2 regions of the Bacillus sp. BC08 genome follow, and region 2 is predicted to be linked to the other one. Evidence: riboswitches for the same ligand, from Rfam matches in the RefSeq annotation. Region 2 holds a riboswitch; the other holds the start of a gene.
The links. Region 2 has a riboswitch for cyclic di-AMP ahead of ACXVYO_RS17760 (SipW-dependent-type signal peptide-containing protein). Riboswitches for the same ligand answer to the same signal wherever they lie in the genome.
Positions count from the first base shown of each region.

Region 1: it holds a riboswitch for cyclic di-AMP, as region 2 does, so the genes downstream of both, ACXVYO_RS25515 (APC family permease) here and ACXVYO_RS17760 (SipW-dependent-type signal peptide-containing protein) in region 2, are expected to answer to the same signal.

Region 1 covers NZ_JBTGPA010000037.1:364,356-367,767, forward strand. The annotation lists gene ACXVYO_RS25500 (RNA-guided endonuclease InsQ/TnpB family protein) at 1-801, shown strand, start outside; partial or broken gene ACXVYO_RS25505 (oxidoreductase) at 948-1,082, shown strand; gene ACXVYO_RS25510 (hypothetical protein) at 1,138-1,266, opposite strand; cyclic di-AMP (ydaO/yuaA leader) riboswitch at 1,406-1,552, shown strand; gene ACXVYO_RS25515 (APC family permease) at 1,697-3,412, shown strand, end outside.
Region 2 covers NZ_JBTGPA010000034.1:325,094-328,505, forward strand. The annotation lists gene kdpA (potassium-transporting ATPase subunit KdpA) at 1-1,278, opposite strand, end outside; gene kdpF (K(+)-transporting ATPase subunit F) at 1,298-1,378, opposite strand; gene ACXVYO_RS17760 (SipW-dependent-type signal peptide-containing protein) at 1,375-1,479, opposite strand; cyclic di-AMP (ydaO/yuaA leader) riboswitch at 1,574-1,719, opposite strand; gene ACXVYO_RS17765 (hypothetical protein) at 1,981-2,211, opposite strand; gene ACXVYO_RS17770 (hypothetical protein) at 2,228-2,614, opposite strand; cyclic di-AMP (ydaO/yuaA leader) riboswitch at 2,708-2,855, opposite strand; gene thiD (bifunctional hydroxymethylpyrimidine kinase/phosphomethylpyrimidine kinase) at 2,941-3,412, opposite strand, start outside.

The sequences.
Region 1 (3,412 bases), on a different contig from region 2:
CAAGGATTTTATGCCAATTATGAAAGACTGGTTATAGGAAAGAAAGTAGTTCATATTCAGTCTATTGGAGAAGTGAAAACAAGCCAGCAACTACCAAGAAACAAAAAACCATCCAATCCAAGAGTTACCTTTGATGGTCGTCACTGGTGGATGAGTGTAGGATTCCAAGAAGACTTTGAATTACAAGAACTAACCGATGAGTCGATTGGTGTGGATGTTGGTTTAAAAGAGCTGTTTGTAGCTTCTAATGGTATGAAAGAACGAAATATAAACAAAGATGCCAAGGTTAAAAAACTTTTGAAAAGGAAAAAGTCAGCGCAAAGAGATATGTCTAGGAGATTTAAAAAAGGTGTAAAAATTCAATCTGCCGGATATGAAAAAGCGAAAACTGAGCACCTGCGGTTATCTAGGAAAATTACGAATATCCGAAATAACCATATCCATCAAGCAACAGCTAAATTGGTGAAAACCAAACCAATGAGAATTGTTGTGGAAGACTTATTTATCTCAAACCTGTTAAAAAACAAAAAACTATCGAAAGCATTTTCATTTCAAAAATTAAACTTCTTCTTTCAATGTTTGTCATACAAGTGCGAGAAGTATGGCATTGCGTATGTAAAAGCTGATAAATGGTTCGCCTCAAGCAAGATTTGCTCATGTTGCGGAGTTAAATACGACCATTCAGTTCAACCAGAAGGACAGTGGAGTTTAAAAATACGTGAGTGGTGTTGTGCTTCATGCAATAGCCATCACGATAGGGATGTAAATGCGTCGATAAATTTATCAAGATGGGTAAAATGAATACTTGATAATAGGAGGTAACGATACTGCCTCGTGTGGAGTGTTATACCCCTCGTCCCTTTGGGGCTGCGAGAACACGATGAAGCACTAACTCGTGTAAATTTGATTGAATTGTATAGATTTAGTTAAGTTTATCGTATCGGAAGCATTTACAAGGATACTTACTAGATCCAGCAGAACAATTTTCTATAGAAGCACCATTATTGGGAGCGGTATATCAAAATTTGAAAGTGTATGAAGAACTGCTCCTTAACAAATCAGCAATAGAATTGGATGTATGAAAAAATAAAAAAGAAAGCAATATATAAGTGTATTGCTTTCTTTTTTTATGACAACTTATTTATTTCTTTTTGTTCTATCTGTCAAATTTATTTCCTGTTCACGTTTACCGTATAATTGATTAATTTCATTTGCTAACGCATCTAAATAGGAATCGGAAAAAATAGGCTTCTTTTCTTTAGACATGTGGGTCTCCTTTATCGATTTTTTAGTATTCATTATGTATATTTACCGGCGGATTATGCGCAATCATTTAAATTTTTTCTTTTTAAAAATTTTTGTTTACATTTTGAAAATAAAGGAGTATTATAATCCACAGTTTCAATTTTCTAAATCGCTGAAACCGCATGGTGCGGGGGACCCGTTCTTATGGATTAGTTCTTAATCCAATGGGGTGAATCCTTGAAAAAGGTAGGGCTACTCATAGGCCCGAATCCGACAGCTAACCTCGTAAGCGTTATATTGAGAAGGAAGGTGGAGCTTGTGCGACAAAAAAAATAATGTCTACAAGTCTATTTCGCTATGGCTTGTAGACATTTTTTGTTTTCTGAAGAAATAGTTTGCTGGCTGTAACAAGCAGCATCGTTCGTACAAAATTATTGGAGAGTGGACAGCAGTGGTTTCATCTATTAAAAGATTTTTAATTGGAAGACCGTTAAAATCAACTGAGCTAGGAGAGCAAAAGCTTAATAAAACGAAGGCGTTAGCTATTTTATCTTCTGATGCATTGTCATCGGTTGCATACGGACCAGAGCAAATTTTAATTGCTTTAGCAGGTCTTGGAGCGATTGCTTATTGGTATTCTATTCCGATAGCTGTTGGGGTATTAGTGTTATTGACAGCCCTTATTTTATCTTATCGTCAAATTATTTTTGCTTATCCGCATGGCGGGGGAGCGTATGTTGTATCAAAAGAAAATTTAGGGATGAATCCAGGGTTAATAGCTGGAGGATCTTTATTAGTCGATTATATTTTAACTGTTGCGGTAAGTGTTTCAGCAGGTACAGACGCGCTCACATCAGCTTTTCCTAGCTTACATGCACATAATGTAATCATTGCGATTATATTTGTTATATTGATTACTATTTTAAATTTAAGAGGGGTAACAGAATCAGCTTCCGTTTTAGCATATCCAGTTTATTTATTTGTTCTAGCACTATTTATATTAATTGGGGTAGGGATTTATAATATTTTAACTGGTCACGTGTCACCGACTTTACACACGCCGATTGGAACACCAGTTGCAGGAATTAGTTTGTTCTTACTGCTACGAGCATTCGCATCGGGTAGTTCGGCTTTAACAGGTGTTGAGGCGATCTCTAACGCAATTCCAAACTTTAAAGATCCTGCACCTAACAATGCTGCGAAAACATTGCTTGCAATGGGTGCATTACTCGCAGTTTTATTTTCTGGAATTGTTTTCTTAGCTTATTATTACGGAATTACTCCAAGTAAAGAAGTAACAGTTGTTTCACAAATTGCTGAACAAACTTTTGGGCGTAATTTCATGTATTATTTCATACAAGGTACAACTGCTTTAATATTAATTCTTGCTGCTAACACAGGGTATTCTGCATTTCCATTATTAGCAGTTAACCTTGCAAAAGACAAATTCATACCGAGAATGTTTACGATTAGAGGAGATCGCCTAGGTTACTCAAACGGTATTATTATACTTGGAATTGCTTCGATTATTTTAATTGTAGCTTTCCAAGGCCAAACAGAACATTTAATTCCGTTATATGCAGTAGGTGTATTTATTCCGTTTACCCTTTCTCAAACTGGTATGGTATTAAAATGGCTTCGTGAAAAACCTGAAGGATGGATTTTACGATTATCGATTAATTTGATTGGTGCAGTTATTAGTTTTATCGTAATGAGTATGTTCTTTTTAACTAAATTCGCACAAGTATGGTCGATTCTTATTTTCTTACCTGTTATAATCTTCTTGTTCCACCGAATTAAGAAGCATTATGATGCGGTAGGAGACCAACTAAGTTTAAAAACTTGTGAGCCACTTGTTCCGATTAAGGGAAATGTAATTGTCGTTCCGGTAGCTGGTATGACTCATGTAGTAGAAAATTCATTGAATTATGCTAAGGCTCTTTCTGCAGATCAAGTTATCGCTGTATATGTTGCTTTTGACAGAGAAGAGGAAAAGAAATTCGAAGAGAAATGGAAGAAGTGGCAACCTGAAGTAAGACTTGTTACATTACATTCGCATTATAGAAGTATTATTCAGCCGCTCACAAAGTTTATTGATACAGTGCAATATAAAGCGAGTGAATCAAATTACCGAGTTACAGTCGTTATACCACAGTTCATTCCGAAA
Region 2 (3,412 bases):
TCCTAAAATAAGCAGTGGATGAAATAGTATTGTTACCGCAATTAATTTCATTTCTTTACCTTCAATTTTCTTACCTAAAAACTCCGGCGTCCGTCCAACCATCAATCCAGATATAAAGACTGCGATAATCGCATACATAATAATGTTCACAAAGCCAGCTCCAACGCCGCCGTATACTGTATTTAACATCATATTTACAAGTGGTACTAACCCGCCAATTGGTGTTAACGTATCGTGCATCGTATTAACGGCTCCCGTTTCAGCAGCTGTCGTTACTGTTGCGTATAGTGAAGAAAATACCGTTCCAAATCGTACCTCTTTTCCTTCTGTACTTCCTTGTACATGTTCAATACCCATTCCATTTAACGCTGGATTCCCATGTAATTCAGATGTCGTAATCGTTATAAATCCTAGTAAAAAGACCATGAACAATGATACGAAAAGGATACGTCCTTGCTTTTTATTGCCTACCATTCGTCCGTACGTAAATGGAAGTGCTGTTGGCAGTAGCATCATAAGCATCATTTGCAAAATATTACTCATTTGCCCTGGATTTTCAAAAGGGTGCGTAGAGTTTGCTCCGAAAAACCCACCACCGTTATTTCCAAGTTCCTTAATGGACACGAATGATGCAACAGGCCCACGTAAAATACTTTGTTTCGCGCCATCAATCGTTTGTGCGGTAACGGCACCGTCTAACGTTTGTGGTACACCAAGTGCGACAAAGACTAGTGCCGCAATAAATGCGATAGGAAGAAATACTCTCGTTAAAGCTCTCGTAAAATCAACGAAAAAGTTACCGAGCTCTTTTCCAGCGAGCCCTCTTATAAATGCCATAACGAGTGCTAACGTCGTTGCCGGTGCTGCAAACATTAAAAATGTAATTCCGATTAATTGTGCTAAATAAGATAAACCATTTTCACCGCTATAATGCTGTAAGTTTGTATCAGCCATAAAACTAATTGCTGTATTAAAGGCGAGCGTAGGCTCCATTCCTTCAATGTGTGCTGGATTTAATGGCAATACTCCTTGTAGTCTGAAAATGAAATATACGACAACAATCATAAATCCATTTAATAAAACTAATGACAACGCGTACTGTTTCCACGTTTGATTGTATTCTTTTACACCCGTAATTTTAAAAATAAGTTTTTCAAAAGGCCCGAATACTTTATCTAGCTTTTTACTCCCTTGAAAGGCTTTCTCTAAATAAATTCCCGTTGGCTTTGCCACAAGAATAAACAACAGCATTGTAATAACAACTGCGACCCAGATCATAATGAATGACTCCCCCTAATTAAAACTTTTCCGGATTTAATAATGCATACACTAAGTACACCGTAATTGCTCCAACAATAACCGATAAGGCAATCGTCATGATTGCTTCCCTTCTTTCACAACTTTATCTGACCAACTTGCAAGACTTGCCATCGATGCAACTAACACAACAAAAATCCCGATCATTACAACATCTAGCATAGATACCCTCTCCTTTTGTAAAAATTTACCATCAATTAATCAAAAAAAGAACACTAAGCTCTACTTAGTGTTCGAAATGAACAACACAAAGTAAACCTCCTCTCTAAACGCTTACGAGGTTAGCTGTCGGATTCGGGCCTAAAGAGTAGCCCTACTTTCAAAACTGAAAGATTCACCCCAAGTGACGATGCACAAAATTGGTTCCCCCGCTCCATTTCTGGAACTCAGCGATTTTAGGTTTTTTTGGAAATTTCATGAATGATTTATGAGAGTAAATATACTCCTCTATATTTCACTTGTAAAGAGGAAAATTACTGAAAATAAGAAAATATCTATCTATTTAAACGCTTACATTAAGTATTATTAATATCCTCTCATCTATTTTCTCGTCTTTTCTTTCTTTTTCACAGAAATGATCTTTTAAATACGAAATAAAAAGAGCGAATGACATGAAGTGCATAGCTTGTTGCACTTCGCATTCGCTCTTTTTTCATTCACTATTTATTCCCCTCGTAAAAAAGCACCTAAATTTCTCCCACGAATATAAACTTGTGACAATTCTGCATGTAGCTGCTCATATTCGATAACATCTGTTTTTAAGTATAAAGCGTCTTTCGATGGCAATATAATATAGGGCCTTGGAAAAATAGGGTCAAGCACCACCAATTCTTGAACTCGCTCTACCGATACCGCCCAACGATTCGCTATATCTCCTACTAACAACACTTTCATCTTCATTTCCCCCGCCCTATTCAAAAAATAAAAAAGAAATATTATCACAATTCGTAAACACGACAAATGTAGCTCCTATTATTTCATAGAGCCTCGCTGGATATCGTTTATTCCTTGTAACAACAGTAATAGGCGCTTGAAAAGAAAAGCGAATGTGTTCTGTAAAGAAGCTAACGATTGGAAGCTCATCACCTAGTAAAATCACCTTTTTAATACACTCACAAATACTAGTAAAATCCTGCTCCTTACTACAACTATACGTCCAATCAAATCCACAATCCCTAACTTCATCCGCTATTTCTTCATTTGCTGTAAAAATGATTAACTCATGTTGAAATGCTACTAAATCTCTTAAACTATTTACCTTGCTTTCTTCTCCAACACAAATAAGTGTTAGTTCCATGTACCTCATCCTCCTTAGCATAAAAGAAATCAAACATAGATTGATATTCCCCTATACTAATCAGATCGATGAAGTGATGTATCCATCATGGCACCGTCCTCTCTCAAGACGCTTACGAAGTTAGCTGTCGGATTCGGACTTTGAGAGTAGCCCTACTTTCAAAATTGAAAGATTCACCCCTAGTGACACTGCACAAATTGGTTCCTCCGCTCCTTATATTTGGACTCAGCGTATTACAAAAAATGTATTCTGGCTGATATATTACTCCTGTATTTGGAAAAAGTAAACAGAAAAAAAGCCAGTTAACAAACTGGCTTCTCATGTCTTTATACACGTGTATTATTCATCTTATATGCAAAATGATTCGTCGGTCCATGACCGCTTCCAATATTCAACGGCTCTTCAATTGCTATACTAATAAATCGTTTTGCTTCTTGAACTGCCTCTTCAATGGAGTAGCCTTTCGCAAGTCCTGCTGTAACCGCTGAAGCAAATGTGCACCCGCTTCCGTGCGTTTGCTTTGAAGGAATTCGTTCACTTCTAAATTCGATAAACGTTTCTCCATCAAAGAGTAAATCAATTACTTCATTACCTTGATATTCTGCATGTCCGCCTTTCATAAGCACGTATTTCGCACCTAATTCATGCAGTACTTTCGCAGCTTCCTTACTATCTTCAACATTATGAATCTCCATCCCAGTTAACACTTCTGCCTCAGGAACATTCGGTGTTACAACTGTTGCTACTGGTAATAAATATTCTTTTAATGCTTGTACTGCTTCTTGTTGTAATAATGAT